2 regions of the Salipiger abyssi genome follow, and region 2 is predicted to be linked to the other one. Evidence: riboswitches for the same ligand, from Rfam matches in the RefSeq annotation. Region 2 holds a riboswitch; the other holds the start of a gene.
What was found. A riboswitch is a leader RNA that binds a small molecule or an ion and turns the genes downstream of it on or off. The one in region 2 is predicted to bind thiamine pyrophosphate.
Positions count from the first base shown of each region.

Region 1 (9,679 bases), 730 kb from region 2:
CGAGGTCACACCGGTCTCCGCACCCATCGAGGAGCTGGCCGTGGCGCCCGCGCCCGAGCCGGCGCCGATGAAACGGGCCGTGGGTGAGAATACCACACTCTGGGAGGATTTCTGACCGGGTTTGTGGCGCACCGCTCTCCGCGCGGGACACTGAGGCCTTAGCCGATCACGCCGCGATTGCCGCCGGTCTGCCCGCGATGCAGCAGCAGGTGGTCGAGCAGCACGCAGGCCACCATCGCCTCGCCGACCGGCACCGCGCGGATACCGACACAGGGGTCGTGGCGTCCCTTGGTGACGATCTCGGTGTCTTCTCCGGTTTTGGTGATCGTATGCCGGGGCGTCAGAATCGAGGAGGTCGGCTTGACCGCGAAGCGCAACACGATCTCCTGCCCGGTGGAGATCCCGCCGAGAATGCCGCCGGCATGGTTCGAGCTGTAGACCGGCCCGTCCGGACCCATGCGGATCTCGTCGGCATTCTCCGAGCCGCGCAGCGCCGCCGCCGCCATGCCCTCGCCGATCTCCACCGCCTTGACCGCGTTGATCGACATCGCCGCCGCCGCCAGATCGGTGTCGAGCTTGCCATAGATCGGCGCGCCAAGGCCTGCGGGCACGCCGCGCGCCGTCACCTCGATCACCGCGCCGACGCTGTCGCCGGATTTGCGCAGCCCGTCGAGATAATCCGCCCAGCTCTCCGCAGCCTCGGCATCGGGGCACCAGAACGGGTTGCGCCCAACCTCCGCCAGATCCACCCGCGCGCGGTCGATGCCGTGCGGCCCCATCTGCACCATGTAGCCGGTGATCTCGATCCCCGGCGCCAGCTCCGCCAGCGCCGCCCGCGCCAGCCCACCGGCGGCGACCCGCGCCGCCGTCTCCCGCGCCGAGGAGCGCCCGCCGCCGCGATAATCACGGATGCCGTATTTCTGCCAATAGGTGATATCCGCATGGCCGGGGCGGAATTTCTCGGCAATCTCGCCGTAATCCTTCGACCGCTGGTCGGTGTTCTCGATCATCAGCTGCACCGGCGTGCCGGTGGTCTGGCCCTCGAACACACCCGACAGGATTCGCACCGCGTCGGGCTCGCGCCGCTGCGTGGTGAACTTGTTCTGCCCCGGCTTGCGCTTGTCGAGCCAGCTCTGAAGCGTCGCCTCGTCCACCGGCACGCCCGGCGGGCAGCCGTCGACCGTGGCCCCGAGCGCGGGGCCGTGGCTTTCGCCCCAGGTGGTGACGCGGAACAAATGGCCGAAAGTGTTCATGCTCATGCGCGGGTCTCCTTGTCCGGGTTTCTCCTAGGGCAGGGCGGGCGGCGTCTCAAGGGATTTCGCCTTGCCAGAGGCCTGCGCGCCCGCTACGACTCGCCCCACCTCGGGGTGCCCGGCAGGGCTGAGATGCACGATGCGAACCCGTTGAACCTGACCCGGTTAACACCGGCGGAGGGAAGGTGACGGCACCGCACCGAGCGATCTGCCCAGTCTTGCCCTCTCGCCGCAAGTCTGGAGGATGCCATGAAGGCCACCACGATATTTGCAGCGGGACTGTTCACGGCCGGCGCCGCGCTGGCGGAGACCCCCGTCCTGACCGTTTATGCGGGCGATTACGTCGCCTCGGAATGGGGCCCCGGCCCGAAGATCGAAGCGATGTTCGAGGCGGAATGCGACTGCGATCTGCAATTCAAGCCCGGCGATCTGCTGCCCCGGCTGCTGCTGGAAGGCGACCGCACCGAGGCCGATATCGTTTTCGGCCTCAACACCGATGTGACCAAGAAAGCGCGCGAAAGCGGGCTCTTTGCGCCGCATAATGTGGATCTCGCGCCGCTGACCCTGCCCATCGAGTGGACGGACGAGATTTTCCTGCCCTATAATTACGGCCACACCGCCTTTGTCTACAACACCGAGCGGCTGGCCGAGCCGCCCGCAAGCTTCGAGGCGCTGCTCGACGCGCCGGACGATCTCAAGATCGTCATTCAGGATCCGCGCAGCTCGATCTCGGGGCTGGCGACGGTGCTCTGGGTGCAGGCGGTCTATGGCGACGGGGCCGAAGCGGCCTGGGAAAAGCTCGCGCCCAAGATCCTGACGGTGACCAAGGGTTGGTCGGAGAGCTATGGGCTCTTCACCGATGGCGAAGCGGATATGGTGATGAGCTACACCACCTCGCCCGCCTATCACATCATCGCCGAGGAGGACCGCACCAAGAAGGCGGCGATCTTCCCCGAGGGGCATTATTTCATGGTCGAGCTGGCCGCCAAGGTGGCGGGCACCGATCAGCCGGAACTGGCGGATCAGTTCATGGCCTTCCTGCTGAGCGAGCCATTTCAGGAGATGATCGCGACCGGCAACTGGTCGATCCCGGCGGCGCTGCCACGCGAAAAATGGCCCGAGGGGTTCCGGGAGCTGGAGCTGCCGGAAAAGGTGCTGTTCTATTCCGAGGACGAGGCCGCCGCGCTGCGTGAGCCGGCCATCGAGGCCTGGCGCCGGGCGCTGTCGCGCTGAGCGTGGGGCGTTTCTCCGCGCTGCTTGCCGCACTGGCGGTGGCGGGGCTCACCCTGGGCCCTGTCGCGGCGGTGCTGGTCCGCGCCGGCGGCTGGGGCGCGCTTGGCCCCGGCGAGGTCCAGGCGCTGCGCTTTACGCTGGTGCAGGCGCTGCTTTCGGCGGGGCTGAGCGTGGCGCTGGCGGTGCCGGTGGCGCGCGCGCTGGCGCGGCGGCGCTTTCCCGGGCGCGGGGTGCTGGTGGCGCTGATGGGGGCGCCTTTCATCCTGCCGGTGATCGTGGCGGTGCTGGGGCTCATTGCGGTCTTCGGGCAGAACGGGCTGGTGAATGCGGCGCTGCGCGTGCTCGGCCTGCCCGGCATGACGATCTACGGCATCCATGGCGTCGTGCTGGCGCATGTGTTCTTCAACCTGCCGCTGGCGGTGCGGCTATTGCTTCAGGGATGGCTGGCGATCCCCGCCGAGCGCTTCCGCCTTGCCGCGTCGCTGGGGCTGCGGCCCTGGGCGCTGTTCCGGGTGCTGGAGGCGCCGATGCTGCTGCGCATCGCGCCGGGGGCCTTTGCGGTGATCTTTGTCATCTGCCTGTCGAGCTTTGCGGTGGCGCTGACGCTGGGCGGGGGCCGCGCGCCACGACGGTGGAGCTGGCGATCTATCAGGCGGTGCGTTTCGAGTTCGATCTGGGCCGCGCGGCGCTGCTTTCGGTGATCCAGCTCGGGCTGGCGCTGACGGCGGGGCTGGTGGCGCTGTGGCTGGGCGCTGGCGCGGGGTTTGGCGCCGGGCTCGACCGGGCGCTGCCGCGCTGGGACGGGCAGGGGCTGGCGGCGCGGATCACGGATATGCTCTGGATCGGACTGGCGGCGCTATTTCTGCTGGCGCCGCTCATGATGGTGGTGCTGCGCGGGCTTGGCGGTCTGGCGCTGCTCGGGCCGGGCACCTGGGAGGCGGCGGGGCATTCGGTGAGCGTGGCACTGGCCTCGACGGCGCTCTGCCTGCTCTGGGCGCTGCCGCTCTCGACGCGGGGCGGCGAACTGGTGGGGCTGGCGGGGATCGCGCTGTCGCCGCTGGTGCTGGGTACCGGGCTGTTCCTGATCCTGCGCCCCTATGTGAACCCGTTCGTGCTGGCGCTGCCGGTGACGACGCTGATCAATGCGCTGGTCTCGCTGCCCTTCGCGCTGCGCATCCTGCGCCCCGAGGCCGAGGCGGTGCGCGCCGATTATCGGCGGCTGGCGCAGGCTTTGGGGCTGACGCCGCTGGCCTGGCTGCGGCTGGTGCTGCTGCCGCGCCTGCGCCGGCCGCTGGGCTTTGCCGCCGGGCTGACGGCGGCGCTGTCGATCGGCGATCTGGGGGTGATCGCGCTCTTTGCCGATCCCGACCGGGCGACGCTGCCCTTGCAGGTCTACCGGCTGATGGGGTCTTACCAGATGGAGGCGGCGGCGGGGGCTGCATTGCTCCTGCTGTGCCTGAGCTTTGGCGCGTTCTGGCTGTTCGACCGGGGAGGGCGGATCCATGCTGAGACTTGAGGATGTGGGGTTTGGCCAGGGCGCCTTTGCGCTCTCCGCGGATCTGGCGCTGGCGCCGGGACAGCGCGTGGCGGTGATCGGGCCGTCTGGTGCGGGCAAATCCACGCTGCTCGACCTCATCGCCGGGTTCCGCAGGCCGGGGCGGGGAAGGGTGCTCTGGCAGGGGCGGGACATCACCGATGTGCCGCCCGACCGGCGCCCGGTGGCGATGCTGTTTCAGGAGAACAACCTCTTTCCGCATCTCGACCTGCTGCGCAATCTCGGGCTGGCGCTGCGCCCGGATGGCGGGCGGCTGCGGGCGTCGGACAGGGCGGCGGTCGAGGCGGTGCTGGCGCGGGTCGGGCTGGAGGGGCTTGGCGGGCGCCGGCCCGGGGCGCTTTCGGGTGGGCAGCAGAGCCGCGCGGCGCTGGCGCGGGTGCTGTTGCAGCGGCGCCCGGTGCTGGCGCTGGACGAGCCCTTTGCGGCGCTGGGGCCGGCGCTCAAGACCGAGATGCTGGAACTCTTGCGCGAGGTGGCCGAGGAGCTGGGCGCGCTTGTGCTGCTGGTGACGCACGATCCGCAGGACGCGCGGCGCTTTGCCGAGGAGGTGGTGCTGGTGTCGGAGGGGGTGGCGCAGGCGCCGGTGGAGACGGGGGTGCTCTTTGCCGATCCGCCGGAGGCGCTGCGGGCCTATCTGGGTGGTTAGGCGGGCGCGCTCATCAAGCCCTTGCGGGCTTTCTTCGCCCCTAAGCAAAAAGCCCCGCCGATTGGCGGGGCTTTTCGTTTCGCGGCAGGGGCCGGGTCAGCTTTCCTTGTGCTTGACCGGGCGCCAGATGCGCTTGTTGGTGAGGTAGAGCAGCACCGAGAGCACGGTGAGGAAGATCACTCCGACAAAGCCCGCATGCTTGCGCGCCATCATCTTCGGCTCGGCTGCCCACATCAGGAAGGCGGCGACGTCCTGCGCCTCGTGCTCCAGCGAGTTCGGGTGGCCGTCGGCATATTCCACGTCCTCGCCCATCAGCGGCGGCGCCATCGAGATCCAGCCGGTGGAGAAGGCGTGGTTCTCGTAGAACAGCGTGCCGGCCTCTTCTTTCTCCTCGCCGGTATAGCCGGTGAGGATCGAGGCGATGTATTCCGCGCCGCCCATGCCGTTGAAGAGCTGGCTCAGGCCGGTGCCGTAGGGGCCGTGAAAGCCCGCGCGCGCCTTGGCCATCAGCGACAGGTCGGGCGCGCCCATCGAGGTGTTCGCCGGGAAATGGTCGGTCGGACGGGCCGGGCGGAAATCGTCGAGCTCTTCATCGAAGACCTCGAAATTCTGCTCGGCATAGGCGCGGACCTGATCCTCGGGGAGGTGCGGGCCGCCCTCATCCCCCAGCGTGCGCAGCGGGACGAATTTCATGCCGTGGCAGGCCGAGCAGACCTCGGTGTAGATCTGGAGCCCGCGTTGCAGCTGCGCCTGGTCATAGGTGCCGAAGGGCCCCTCGAAGGAGAAGCTGAAATCCTCCACATGGCCACCCTCGCCGGCGGCATAGGCGCCGCCGGTGGCCAGGCCGAGGGCCATCGCGGTCGAAAGGGCAAGTTTCTTGAACATTTTCATTTGTCCTTTCTCTGTCACTCGGCCGGGGTCGCCGAGGTGGCGCCGGTTTCCGAGGACTTGCCGTAATGGGCGTCGAAGTCTTCCTCGATGGTCGCGGGCTGCGGCAGCGGCTTTTCGAACACGCCCAGCAGCGGCAGGATCACGAAGAAATAGCCGAACCAGTAGGCCGCCCCGATCAGCGAGAAGCTGGCATAGGGCTCTTCGGCCGGCATGGCGCCGAGCCACATCAGCGCGATGAAGTCGATCACCAGCAGCCAGAACCACCACTTGAACTGCGGGCGGTACTTGCCCGAGCGCACCGAGGAAGTGTCGAGCCAGGGCGCCAGGGCCATGGCGATGATGGCGCCGAACATGGCCAGCACGCCGAAGAACTTGGCGTCGACGATGCCGCCCGTGAGGAACGATGCGATCTGCACCACCCAGACCTCGGAGGTGAAGGCGCGCAGGATCGCGTAGAAGGGCAGGAAGTACCATTCCGGAACGATATGCGCGGGCGTCGAGAGCGGGTTGGCTTCGACATAGTTGTCGGGGTGGCCGAGATAGTTCGGCATGAAGCCGACGATCGCCCAGAACACCGCCAGGACAACCGCCAGGGCGAAGATGTCCTTGATCACGAAATACGGCCAGAAGGGCAGGGTGTCCTTCTCGGCCTCCGCCTTGGAGGTGCGGCGCACTTCGACACCGGTGGGGTTGTTGTTGCCCGTGGTGTGGAAGGCCCAGATGTGCACGGCCACGAGGGCGGCGATCACGAAGGGCAGCAGGTAGTGCAGCGAGAAGAAGCGGTTCAGCGTGGCGTTGTCCACCGCCGGTCCGCCCAGCAGCCAGGTCTGGATCGGCTCGCCGATGAAGGGGATCGCGCCGAAGAGGCCGGTGATCACCGTGGCGCCCCAGAACGACATCTGACCCCAGGGCAGCACGTAGCCCATGAAGGCGGTGCCCATCATGCACAGGTAGATCAGCATGCCGATGATCCAGGTCACCTCGCGCGGGGCTTTGTAGGAGCCGTAATAGAGGCCGCGGAAGATGTGCAGGTAGACCGCGACGAAGAACAGCGAGGCGCCGTTTGCGTGCAGATAGCGCAGCATGAAGCCGCCGTTCACGTCGCGCATGATGTGCTCGACCGAGGCGAAGGCCTGGTCCACATGCGGCGTGTAATGCATCACCAGCACGATGCCGGTGACGATTTGCAGCGCCAGGCAGAAGGTGAGCACGATGCCCCAGATCCACATCCAGTTCAGGTTCTTGGGTGTGGGGATCATGATGGTGTCATAGAGAAGACCGACGATCGGCAGGCGCTTGTGCAGCCAGGTCTCGGGTGCGGTCTTGGGTTCGTAATGGTCGTGCGGAATTCCGGCCATGTGTGCGTTCCTTATCCCAGCAGGATCGTGGTTTCTTCGACGAATTCCGCTGTGGGAACCGGCAGGTTCTCGGGTGCGGGGCCTTTGCGGATGCGGCCGGCCGTGTCGTAATGCGAGCCGTGGCAGGGGCAGAACCAGCCGCCGACGCCGCCGGCGGTGAATTCGCCCGCGTTGCCCAGCGGCACGCAGCCGAGATGGGTGCAGACGCCCATCATCACCAGCCACTCGCCGGCTTCGTCCAGCGTGCGGTTCGTGTCCGAGGCATCGGCAGCGCCGTCGACATTGGCGTTGCGCGCCATCGGGTCGACGAGCTGATCGACCGTGACCTCACGGGCATTCTCGATCTCGGCCTCGGTGCGGCGGCGGATGAAGACCGGCTTGCCCAGCCACTTCACGGTGAGCTGCGTGCCGGTCGAAACGCCGGAGACGTCAACGCGGATTGTGCTGAGTGCGCGCACATCCGCCGAGGGGTTCATTTGGTTTACCAGCGGCCAGATGGCAGCGCCGGCGGTGACGACGCCGGCACCGGCGGTGGCGTAGTAGAGGAAATCCCTCCGGGTGCCTTCGTGATCTTCTGCTTGTGTCACGGGGTGTACTCCATTCCTCGGGGCCGTTGAGGGGGCCGATGGCAATAAAAAGCCGCGGCCCGGCACGGCGTTTCCGTTCGGGTATTTAGCGGTCTGTCATCTGCCCGTAAAGCAATCAAAAGCGGCGCTAGCGCAAGAAGTGCGGATCTGTCGCAATTGAAACCCGGTTGGTGGAGTGCTTATGTAGCGTCCAAAAGCCCCGAAGGCGCTTGGAGCGACCCTATGAAAACACTGATTCTCTCAGCGACCGTCACGGTCGCAACCCTCGCCGCATCGCAGGTGGCGGCGCAGGATTTCGAAATCTCGGTCTATACCGGCTGGCAGACCGCGCCGCACAGCCGTGTCTCGGGAGAGTATCCCGGGACCGGCGCCGATTACGATGCGCTCATCGGCTGGGACGGCAAGAGCTTTGAGATGCCGCCTTATTACGGCATCCGTGGCACCTGGTGGCGGACCGAAACCTTCGGTCTGGCCGTCGAGATGACCCACTCGAAGGTCTATGCGCCCGATGACGAGCGCAAGGATCTGGGCTTCGACCGGATGGAATTCACCGACGGCCACAACATCCTGACGGTGAACGCGATGAAACGCTGGCCCGACCAGTGGGGCAGTGCCACGCCCTATGTCGGCGCCGGCCTCGGCATCGCGGTGCCGCATGTGGACGTCAAGACCACTGCGGGCGACAAGACCTATGGCTACCAGCTGACCGGCCCGGCGGCGAAGCTGCTGGCGGGGATCAGCTATCCGGTGAGCGACCGGTTCTCGGTCTTTGGCGAATACCAGTTCACCTATTCCAGCAACGAGGCCGATCTCGACGGCGGCGGCTCGCTGGAGACCGACATCAAGACCAATGCGCTGAATTTCGGCATTTCGATGAAGTTCTGAAAATCGGCGGAGTGTCCGTCGTGAAAAGCGCCCGCTTTGCGGGCGCTTTTTCGTTGTCCGGTTGTGTGGTGGCTTGTTGGGTGGTGGGGGGCAGCCGACCAATCCACTCAGTACGGCTCAGCGTTTCTTGACGAACTCGGTGCGCAGCACCAGGCCCTTGATCGTGTCGTGCCGGCAATCGACCTCTTCGGGGTTGTCCGTGAGCCGGATCGAGCGGATCACCGTGCCTTGTTTCAGCGTCTGCCCCGCGCCCTTGACCTTGAGATCCTTGGTCAGCACCACGGAATCGCCGTCGGCAAGCAGGTTGCCCGCCGCGTCGCGCACCTCGACGCTCTGCTCTGCCGCGATCTCCGAGGCGGGGCGCCATTCGCCGCTGGCCTCGTCATAGACCCAGTCTTCGTCCTGATCGGCCATGACGGCCTCCTTTCGATTTGCGCCGCTGTCAGTCGTCCGTCTTCGCTCGCCGCCGGCGCGGCAGCATCACGATCACCGTGGCCACATAGGCCAGGCAGAAGAGCACCAGCGTGATCCAGGCATAGGTCACGGCGGCGGCCAGGGCAAAGGCCACGGCGACGAGGAAAAACTTGGCGTTCTTGCGCGGGATGCGGGTGGTCTTGAACGACCAGGTGGGGATGCGGCTGATCATCGACAGGCCGATCGCCACCATCCACAGCGCCAGCACCATATCCGGCAGGAACGGCCCCGAGGCGAAAGCGAAGCTGAGGAACATCGGCAGCATCACCAGCAGCGCGCCGGCGGGGGAGGGCACGCCGGTGAAATAGGCGTTGTCATGCGCCTTGTCCTCGGATTTGCGCTGCACGTTGAACCGCGCCAGACGCACCACCGCGCAGACCGCAAAGGTCAGCACTGCCAGCCAGCCAAAGCTGCGGCTGTCCTCCAGCGCCCAGGTATAGAGCAGAAAGCCCGGCGCCACGCCGAAATTCAGGAAATCCGCGAGGCTGTCGAGCTCCGCGCCCATGCCGCTTTCCGATTTCAGCGCGCGGGCGAGCCTTCCGTCCATGCCGTCGAGCACCGCCGCCAGCAGGATGAGCTGCACCGCATATTCGTAGGAGCCCTGAAGCCCCAGCCGGATCGCGGTCAGCCCGGCGCAGATCGCGATCACCGTCAGCATATTGGGCAGCAGCTGGATCAGGGTCAGCTTTTCCGTGCCGCGATCCGGTTTCGGCTCATCCGCCATGGCCGTCGCCTTCCGTCAGATCGGCGATCACCGTCTCGCCGGCGACCATGGTCTGCCCCAGCGAGACCTGCGG
Region 1 is NZ_CP015093.1:899,161-908,839, reverse strand. Features, by position in the region: gene Ga0080574_RS08045 (methyl-accepting chemotaxis protein) at 1-115, shown strand, start outside; gene aroC (chorismate synthase) at 159-1,259, opposite strand; TPP riboswitch at 1,354-1,453, shown strand; gene Ga0080574_RS08035 (thiamine ABC transporter substrate-binding protein) at 1,503-2,486, shown strand; partial or broken gene Ga0080574_RS08030 (ABC transporter permease family protein) at 2,462-4,002, shown strand; gene Ga0080574_RS08025 (thiamine ABC transporter ATP-binding protein) at 3,989-4,687, shown strand; gene Ga0080574_RS08020 (cytochrome c1) at 4,784-5,572, opposite strand; gene petB (cytochrome b) at 5,593-6,936, opposite strand; gene petA (ubiquinol-cytochrome c reductase iron-sulfur subunit) at 6,948-7,523, opposite strand; gene Ga0080574_RS08005 (outer membrane beta-barrel protein) at 7,746-8,408, shown strand; gene Ga0080574_RS08000 (alkylphosphonate utilization protein) at 8,526-8,822, opposite strand; gene pssA (CDP-diacylglycerol--serine O-phosphatidyltransferase) at 8,851-9,606, opposite strand; gene Ga0080574_RS07990 (phosphatidylserine decarboxylase) at 9,596-9,679, opposite strand, start outside.
Region 1: linked by a shared signal. The riboswitch ahead of Ga0080574_RS08035 (thiamine ABC transporter substrate-binding protein) and the one ahead of Ga0080574_RS04395 (NUDIX hydrolase) in region 2 are both predicted to bind thiamine pyrophosphate.

Region 2 (9,679 bases):
CCGAGAAAACATGTCGCGGCGATCCCGCCGCCGCCCAGACAGAGGGCCAGGCCAGCAGCGCGGGGTGGATGAAGACCGGCAGCGGATGCAGATGGCCGAGGGGCGCGACCCCGCCAATCGCAAAGCCTGTCTCGGCCCGCACCTTCTTGGGGTCGGCGCGCGTCAGGGCGCCGCCGATATCGCTGGCGGCGGCGTTCAGATCGGCCTGCATATCCCCGGGGATGAGCAGCAGCACGAGGCTGCCGTCGTCGCTGCGCTCGAAGATCAGGGATTTGACGATCTGCGCGGTCTCGCAACCGCAGGCCCGCGCCGCGTCCTCGGCGGTGCGCGTGCTTTCGGGCATCGCCAGAACCGTGATCTCCAGCCCCGCCTCGGCGGCCGCGTCCTCGACGCGCCGGGTGCTCTTGCTGCTCATGCGACACCTCCGCCCGGCATCGTCAGCCTGAGATAATTGCCGCCGAGGATGCCGCGGATCTCGTCCTGACCGAAGCCGGCGGTTTCGAGCTCCGCGACCAGATCGCCGAGCTGTTCCGGCTGGAAAAAGCTCCATGGCGGCGTGGGATAGCCGCGCGGCCACCGCGCCTTGTTCTTGTGATAGAAGGCATAGTCGCTGCCTTCGAGATACATGAAGTCAAAGCCCAGCCCGACGCGGTCGGCGCCGATGATCCCGGAGATATGGGCGATGTGGCGCGCGACCTCGCGCGGCAGGTCCGGGCCGTCCGCGCCCAGAAAGAACCCGACCCCGTTGACGCCGACATAGCCGCCGGCCTCCGCAACCGCCCGTATCTGTTCGTCGGTGATGTTGCGCTCGTGGTCATAGAGCGCGCGGGCGTTCGAATGCGAAAAGATCGGCGGCTGCGACAGGCCCATCTCCAGCACATCGAAGGTGGTTCGCGCGCCGCAATGGGTCAGGTCGACCCGCATGCCGGCGCGATCCATCCGCACCACCAGCTCGCGGCCATAGGCGCTCAGCCCGGCATTGCGCGGCTCATGGCATCCGTCGGCAAAGACATTCGCCTCGTTATAGGCCAGGATCGCGCGCCCGATGCCGGCCTGAAAGAAGGCATCGACCAGTTGCAGATCGCGCGAAAACGGTGTCGCCGACTGGAAGTGCAGCGAGGCCGAGAAGCGCCCCTCTTTCTGCGCGGCGGCAATCTCCTCTGCGGTCCGCGTCAGGACAATGCCGGCGTCGCGTGTCAGCCGGGACAGCTCGCCGAGATTGGAGAGCGCATCGGTCTCGGATTCCCGTCCGCTGGCCACGGTTAGCGACACATGGGTGATGCCGGCGGTCTGAAAGCGCTGCATCTGGTCGGCGAAATTCGCATCCGCCGGCAGGTAGGGGCGCGACCAGGGCAGAAGCCCGTCGATCACGGGCGCGCCGTCGAGCCATGGGAAGCGCTTGACGAGTGCATTGCTCATTGCGCGCCCTCCGGAGAAAAGGCCGTCACGGCGATCTCCACCCGGTATTGCGGCGCGGCCAGGCCCGATTGCACACAGGCGCGGGCGGGGGCGGCCTCCTTGGCCACCCAGCCGTCCCAGACCGCGTTCATCGCGTTGAAATCGGCAATGTCGGCCAGCCAGATATTGGCGGATACGAGATTGCGCCGGTCCATGCCCGCCGCCGCCAGCAGCGCGTCGATCTTTTCCAGGATTGCGGCGGTCTGCGCCGTGGCGTCCGCGCCTTCGGCGACCTGTCCCGCGACAAAGAGGAAGCCGCCGGCGCTGATCGCCTGGCTCATGCGGGGGCCGGGCTCGAAACGTGCGATGCTCATACCGACCAGGCCCTCCGGATGCGGTCGCGCAGATCGCTCATGCGGGAGACCGGTTCGTTGGCGTAGACAAAGCGCAGATAGCGGCCCGCCTGCGCGTCTTCGCCCCAGCCGGTCATCGGGGTTGCGGCGATGGCGCCATGATCGAACAGGTGCTGCGAGGCCTCGCCCGGCGCCATGCCCAGAGCGACGGTGTCAATGAGCAGCGACCAGCCGCCATCCGGCGAGACGACCGGCAGGCCGTCCATGCTCGACAGGATATGATCGCGCCGCGCCTTCCATTCCGCCGTAGCCGCGGCCACGCCGTCATCCTCCGCCGTCAGGGCCGCCGCCGCGCCCATCATGGCGATGCCGCCCTGGCACACGACATTGGTGAGGCTGACCAGAGCGATGTCCTTCATGATCTCGCGCGGGCCGACGATCCAGCCCACGCGCCAGCCGATCATCCGGTATTCCTTGGAGGCGGCGCCGATGGTGATCACCCGATCTGCCATGCCGCTGAAGCTGGCGGGGTGAAGGACCGGCGCATCGGTGAAGAGGATGCGCTCCATCGCGGCGTCATGCACGATCCAGGCATCCGTGGCCTCCGCCGCCTCGCAGATCGCCTGCCATTCCTCATGGGTGTGCACGATCCCGCTCGGCATCGAGGGGCTCATGGTCAGGATCGCCCGGACCTTCGGCGAGACCGCCTGTTTCAGCGCGTCGAGATCGAGCCGCCAGCGACCGTCCTGCACCACCAGCGGCACGAGTTTCGGGATGCCGCCGGAGAGGCGGATGCGGTTGAGCAGCCCGGCATAGGCCGGATCCGTGATGATCACCTCGTCGCCGGGCTCGATCAGCGCCAGCAGCGTGTTCAGCACGCCCGAGAGACCGCCGGACGAGATGATGCATTCCGCCTCCGGGTCGTAAGTGACGCCTGTCGTGGCAGAGACCCGGGCGGCCGCGGCCCGGCGCAGCTCGTGCAGCCCCAGGAAGGGCAGGTAGCTGTTGGCATCGTCCCGGGTCACCGCCGCCCGCGTCGCCTCGATGGCCGCCTTGGGCGGTGCGATGTCGGTATCGAGGTTTTCGAGACGGAGCATCTCGGCACTGTTGAGCGCGTCCGCCGCGTTCCCCATCCGGTCGACGCCGATCCCCGGGATGTGCGCAATTCTTGAGACTGTCACATGATTCTCCATATTGGATCCAATTTTGAAGATAATAAGTCAGAGAGTCATATTGCCTGTCAAGGTTTGCGTTGCTAAGAGATTTTCATGAGCGAGGCACAGACGAAGCGCGGCGACCGCGCGCAGCACATTCATTTCCTGATCCGCGATGCGATCATCACCGGCAAACTCGCGCCGGGCAGCGCCCTGCGTCAGGAAGAGCTTGCCAAGACCTATGCCTCCAGCCGCATGCCGATCCGCGAGGCCCTGCGATCGCTGAGCGCAGAAGGGCTGGTGCAGCTCATCCCGAACCGCGGTGCCATCGTCGCGCCGATCGACCCGAACGAGCTTCGCGAGAATTTCGAGATGCGGGAGGCGGCGGAGACCCTCGCCATCCGTCTCGCCCTGCCACATCTGTCGAACGCCCATATCGACCGGGCGGCCGAGATCCAGGACCAGATCGAGAGCTGCAAGATCGAGGATTTCGGCAGACTGAACAAGGCGTTCCACCTTTCGCTCTACGAGCCGTCAAACCGTCCCAGATTGTTGGCGCATATCGGCAGCCTGCACGATATCGCCGAGCGCTATCATCGCTTTACCCTGCAACAGCTCGACTATTTCGATCGCTCGTCAGCGGATCACAGGGCCATTGTCGACGCGTGCTACAAACGGGACGCGGAGAGGGCCATCAGCCTGACATCGTCTCACATCGTCGATGCCGGCAAAACGCTCGAAAGCTACCTGCGAAACGTGTGAGCGCTTCGGAACACGCGTGATTTCCGGTACGGTGCGCCTTCCTGGTCAGGTGCGTCTCTCTTGAGGTGACAGCCAGAGTTGTCGAGCGTTGCCCGTCCCGTTGCACCGGTGTGGCTTGCCGACCAGCTGGCGAAAAGACCTGTCCCGGCCCCTCCGCAGCGGTCGCCCGGAACGCTTCATGGCGGCGCGGAAGACGAAGAGAGGCCACGACAGGGCGCGCGGAACGATCCTGCCGCAAACGGGACGAGACGGCGATCCGGGACGATCTGAGCTGGCTGGGCGAAGAGCTTTCCGCACAGGCAGCGCCCCTGCCCGGCGCGGTCATGGTTTCATGACATCTCGTGTGCCGGTCACATCTCCGCATCACGGCCAGGCGCAGGGCCGGTATACTGCGCCCGAGGGCGGATCAGCTTGCCCTCGCCATATTGCTCCAGCGCATGGGCGATCCAGCCGACCGTGCGGCCCACCGCAAAGACGACATGCCCGCTGTCCTTCGGCAGGTCGAACGCGAGGCGGATCGCGGCCAGCGCGAAATCGACATTCGGCAACTTGCCGACCGTCTCCGCCATGACCGAGACAAGCGCATCCCTCTCGGGATCGGGCGGCAGCAGCGGCAACAGCGCCGCCGCCCTCGGATCTCCATCGGGATAGAGCGGATGGCCGAAGCCGGGCACCCCCTCCCCCCGCCGCAGCCGCGTCTCGACCTCCGCTTCGGCATCGCCGTGACAATCCTCAAGCAGCCGCTCGACAAGGCTGATCGTTCCGCCGTGCAACGGCCCGCTGAGCGCCGAGAGCCCTGCGGTCAGGCAGGCCCCAAGCGACGCGCCGGTCGAGGCGACCACGCGCACCGCGAAGGCCGAGGCGTTCAGTTCGTGATCGGCCAGCAGCACCAGCGCCCGGCGGACGACTTGCTCCGCCGCAGGATCGAGCCCCCAGGCCGACGAGAGATGTTCGTGGACGGGCCGAGCCCCCGGCGCCGTGCCGCTGGCGGCAGCGGCGGTGGCTCGCAACAGCGCCACCGCACCGTGCCAGAGCCGCGGGCTGGCGCGTTGCCACGCGGTCGCCCGGCCCGCCGCGACGAAGGGCAGCAACGCCTGACACCGCTCCGTCAGCGGCAGCCCCGCCGCCCGCTCCAGAAGCCCGCCATCCCAACCGGCCTCCGGTGCCGCCGCCCCGGCAAAGGGGTCGCTGTCGCCACAGGACCAGAGCAGGCGCGCGGTGTCTTCCAGCGTCGCGTGCCCGGCCCAGTCCACGGCATCCTGACCGCGAAAGCCGAGACGTCCGCGCTCGATCTGTGAGATGCCGGAGGACAGCACGGGAAAGCCCCAGTCGAGCGTCGTCGCCGCCACGTCGCGCGGGCGCCGCCCGACACTCTTGCGCCGCCGCATCTGTTCGATGTCATGCAGATCGTAGAGGCGGCGGCGTGGATCTCCCTCCACGTTCACGGCGCGGATCAACCCCCGGCTGACATAGGAATAGAGCGTTGCGCGGCTGATGCCGAGGGTCTCGGCGGCCTGTTCCGCGCTGAGATAGGTATCTGCGTCGGGCATCTTCTCACATTGATTAATTTAATCAAGATTGATCAATATACCTAGGGTCATCATCTTGCCGCCTGTCAATCAGGAGGACCAAGATGACCGATCATGTGAAATCCCTCTCGCCCGCCCAAGCCGCCCCAGGGCTTGACGATGTCATTGCCGCCGAGACCGGCCTTTGCCTCGTCGACGGGGCCGTCGGACGGCTGGTTCTGCGCGGCTACGATCTGCATGCCCTCGCCGACTGGAGTTTCGAGGCGGTTCTTGCCCTGCTGTGGCAGGGTCTCACCCCGGCAGAGATGACGGAGGCCGAGATTCGCCATGCGCTCGGCACCGCGCGCTGCCGGCTTTTCGCGAAGGCCGAGGCGCTCCTGCCCGCGACCGACGACCTGTCTCCGGTCGAGGCGTTGCGGCTGCTGCTGTCGTCGCTGGCCGATGCCGAACGCATGCCGCATCATATCCTCGCGGTGGCAGCGGCACCGGTCTTCGCCGCCGCAATCGCCCGTCGCCGGGCCGGTCAGGCGCCGGTTGCGCCGGACGCAACGCTTGGCCATGCCGCCGATTTCCTGCGCATGCTGCGCGGCGATCTTCCCGGCGCGGCGCATGTGCGCGCGCTCGACACCTATCTGGTAACCGTTGCCGATCATGGGCTGAACGCCTCGACCTTCACCGCGCGCGTGATCGCCTCGACGCGGGCGGGGCTAATCTCTTCGGTGGTCGGCGGGCTCTGTGCCCTGAAGGGGCCGCTGCATGGCGGCGCGCCAGGCCCGGTTCTGGACATGCTGGATGCGATCGGATCCGAGGCCGATATCCGTCCGTGGATCACTGCGGCGCTGGCGCGCGGCGCGCGGCTGATGGGCTTCGGCCACCGGATCTACCGCGTGCGCGATCCGCGCGCCGATGTGCTGAAAGGCGTTGTCGGAAGTTTGCGCGCCGACGGCACCCGCATCGCCTTTGCCGAGCAGGTGGAAGCCGAAGCGCTGGCACAGCTCGCCGAAAAGAAACCGCTGCGCCCGCCGGAGACCAATGTAGAGTTCTACACCGCGCTGGTGCTCGAAGCCCTTGGCTTTCCGCGCGACAGCTTCACCAATGTCTTTGCCGTCGGACGCATGGCCGGCTGGACCGCCCATGTGCTGGAGCAGGAGGCGCAGGGGCGGCTGATCCGTCCGCAATCGCGCTATGTCGGCCCGATGCCGGGGCATGCAAGCGCGGCTGGATAGGCCCCGGCGGCGGTGGGCGCGGGGCGGCTGAGGGGCGGTCCCGCGGCAGAGACGCGTTGAAACCGCCGCGCATCTTGATAGGGTGGCGGCACCCTAGGGGGGTCCCGACAAGGGGCTGAGAGTCTGATGGCACGGCGGCCGCGACGGCCACGGGCAGCGCAGTGACCCTTTGAACCTGATCCGGATCATGCCGGCGAAGGGACAGGACCGCAGTGCTTTCTTGCCCTTGCCGGCCTCAGCAACAGAGGCCGCAATGCCATCCCACCCGATACACGACCGCCCCATTCCCGCGATTCTCGCGGTTGTCCTGCGCGGCCCGGACATCCTGCTTGTGCGCCGCGCCAACCCGCCCGATGCCGGCCTCTGGGGCTTTCCCGGCGGCAAGATCGAGAGCGGCGAATCCCTGCAACAGGCGGCCTTGCGCGAGCTGAAGGAAGAGACCGGCGTCAGCGCCGAGGCGCTTCGCGTCTTCACGGCGGTGGACGTCTTCGACCGCGACGAGGCAGGCAGCCTGCGCCGGCATTTCATCCTGGTCGCGATGCTCTGCCGCTGGACCGCAGGCACCCCCATCGCCGGCGACGACGCGCTCGAAGCGCGCTGGGTCGAGGCGGAGACACTCGCCGATGGCGATCTGCCCCTGAGCCGCGATGTCGCCGAGGTCGCGGCTCAGGCCGCCGCGCTGATGCGGGAGATGCCGGCATGATTCCCAACGTTCTCAGCATCGCGGGCACAGATCCCTCGGGCGGCGCCGGGATCCAGGCCGATATCAAGGCCTTCTCGGCGCTCGGCGCCTATGCCTGCTCGGCCATCACCGCCGTTGTCGCGCAGAACACGCGCGGCGTCCGGTCCTTTGTCGCGCTTGAGCCGGAATTCGTCGCCGAACAGATCGACGCCGTGCTGGAGGACGTGCGCATCGACGCGGTCAAGATCGGCATGATCGCCAATGCCGCGATTGCCGAGGCCATCGCCGACCGGCTGCGCCACCACCAGGTGCGCAATATCGTGCTCGACCCGGTGATGGTGGCCAAGAGCGGCCATGCGCTGCTCGCCCCCGAGGCGGTCGATGCGGTGCGCGACCTGCTGGTGCCGCTGGCCACAATCGTCACGCCGAACCTGCCGGAAGCCGCCGTTCTGCTCGACCGTCAGCACGGCTGGAGCGCCGAAACCATGCAGGCCGCCCTGCCCGAGCTTCTCGCTCTGGGATCAGACTGGGTGCTGCTGAAGGGCGGGCATCTGGAGGGCAGCGCCACGAGCGCCGACCTGCTGGCGGGACCGGCCGGGTCTGTCGAGACCTTCTCGGCCCCGCGCCTGCACACCAGCAACGATCACGGCACCGGCTGCACGCTCTCCTCCGCCATTGCCGCGCTGCTGCCCCGCTACGGGGTGGCCGGGGCGGTCGGCCGGGCCAAGGCCTATCTGCATGCGGCCCTTGCCGGGAGCGAGGCGCTCGATGTGGGCGGCGGCCACGGGCCGGTGCATCACTTCCACGCGCTCTGGGCCGCAGAGGTGGCCTGACCCGCTGGGACGGCCTTGCGGCGAGACGCAGAGACATATTCGCGCCACCCGCAAATGCCCGCTGCGGGTCAGGATGGCCCCGACCCGCAGCGCTGTCTTCCCGGCCTCACACGTGATCAGTCATCGTGATACGGCAGCACCTCGCCGGTCACCGGGTTGAGATAGGCCTCCACCCGCATGCCGCGCGCGTCGGTCATCTCCACGTCGTAGCGCCCACGCTCCAGTTCGATCTCGTGTACGGTATAGCCCTGCTCCTCCAGCATCGTGGAGATTTCGGCGATGCTCATCCGTGCCTGAGCGCCGGTCTGGGCCGCACCCGGATCCTGCGCCTGAGCGCCAAGCGCAAAGAGCCCGACGGCGGCAGCCAGAGAAGCGGTGAAAAGAATGTTGCGTTTCATGTGTTTGTCTCCTTGTCCAAAGCGGCCTGCATGGCCGCCGATGACGGAGTTCTGCACCGACTCGCCTGACAGCCCCCTGACCTCCGCTGTCAGCTTGCCGTCAGCTTCGCCGCGGTAGACACTGTCGCCATGACACGCCTCGCGCTCCTCCTCTGTTGCCTCGCCCTGCCCGCCCTGGCGGATCGCGACGATCACGATCGCGCCCGCCGCGCGCTTGAGGCGGGAGAGATCCTGCCCCTGTCGCAGATCCTGACGGCGGCGGAGGCGGCACGCCCCGGCCGTGTGATCGAGGTGGAGCTGGACCGCGATGACGGTCTCTGGCGCTATGAGCTGGAGCTCATCACGCCCGGGGGACGGCTCTACGAGATGAAGATCGACGCCGCCACCGGTACGGTTCTGGAAATCGAGCGCGAGGAGGACGACTGACATGCGCGCGCTTGCGGTCGAGGACGATCCCCGCATCGCCGCGAATCTGAACGCGGCCCTCTCCGCCGCCGGGTTCCGCGTCGAGCTTGCCGGCGATGGCGAAGAGGCGTGGTTCCTCGGCGATACCGAGGATTACGACCTGGTGGTGCTTGATCTCGGACTGCCGGAGATCGACGGGCTGTCGGTGCTCAAGCGCTGGCGGGCGAACGGTCGCACCATGCCGGTGCTTGTGCTCACCGCGCGCGGCACATGGCAGGAACGGGTCGAGGGCATCGAGGCCGGCGCCGACGATTACCTGCCGAAACCCTTCCGGATGGAGGAGCTGGTCGCCCGCGCCCGCGCACTTGTCCGCCGCGCGGGCGGCCATGCGACCGCCTTGCAGGAAACCGGTGCGCTCAGCCTCGACACCAACCGCATGGAGGTCGCCGTGCACGAAGTCCCGGTGAAGGTCTCGGCGCTGGAATACCGGCTGCTGGCCTATCTCATGCAGCATCGCGACCGCCCGGTGCCGCCGGTGGAGCTGCTCGAACATCTCTATGGCGACGACGACGCCCGCGAGGCGAACGCGCTGGAGGCCGTGGTGGCGCGGCTGCGCCGCAAGCTCGGTCCGGGCGTGATCGGCACCCGGCGCGGCTTTGGCTATTATCTGGAGCAGACATGAGCCTGCGCCTCAGGCTCGCAGTCGCGGGCGCCGTGGCGATCCTGCTGGCGCTGGGGCTGACGGCGCTGGGATTGTCGGCCCTGTTCGGGGCCCATGTGGAGCGCCGCGCCCTGGCCGAAATGGGCGTGCAGCTCGATCAGGTTCTGGCCGGTCTTGAGATGCGGCCCGAGGGGGTTGCGCTTGTCCGGCCGCCCGCCGATCCACGGTTCGCGCAGCCCTATGCCGGGCTCTACTGGCAGATCGAAGGGCCCTGGGGC
Region 2 is NZ_CP015093.1:170,800-180,478, forward strand. Features, by position in the region: gene Ga0080574_RS04360 (YbaK/EbsC family protein) at 1-415, opposite strand, end outside; gene Ga0080574_RS04365 (dipeptidase) at 412-1,419, opposite strand; gene Ga0080574_RS04370 (RidA family protein) at 1,416-1,772, opposite strand; gene Ga0080574_RS04375 (pyridoxal phosphate-dependent aminotransferase) at 1,769-2,932, opposite strand; gene Ga0080574_RS04380 (GntR family transcriptional regulator) at 3,020-3,667, shown strand; gene Ga0080574_RS04385 (citrate synthase family protein) at 4,018-5,217, opposite strand; gene Ga0080574_RS04390 (citrate synthase/methylcitrate synthase) at 5,301-6,422, shown strand; TPP riboswitch at 6,508-6,642, shown strand; gene Ga0080574_RS04395 (NUDIX hydrolase) at 6,676-7,125, shown strand; gene thiD (bifunctional hydroxymethylpyrimidine kinase/phosphomethylpyrimidine kinase) at 7,122-7,937, shown strand; gene Ga0080574_RS04405 (PepSY domain-containing protein) at 8,054-8,335, opposite strand; gene Ga0080574_RS04410 (PepSY domain-containing protein) at 8,465-8,761, shown strand; gene Ga0080574_RS04415 (response regulator transcription factor) at 8,763-9,422, shown strand; gene Ga0080574_RS04420 (sensor histidine kinase) at 9,419-9,679, shown strand, end outside.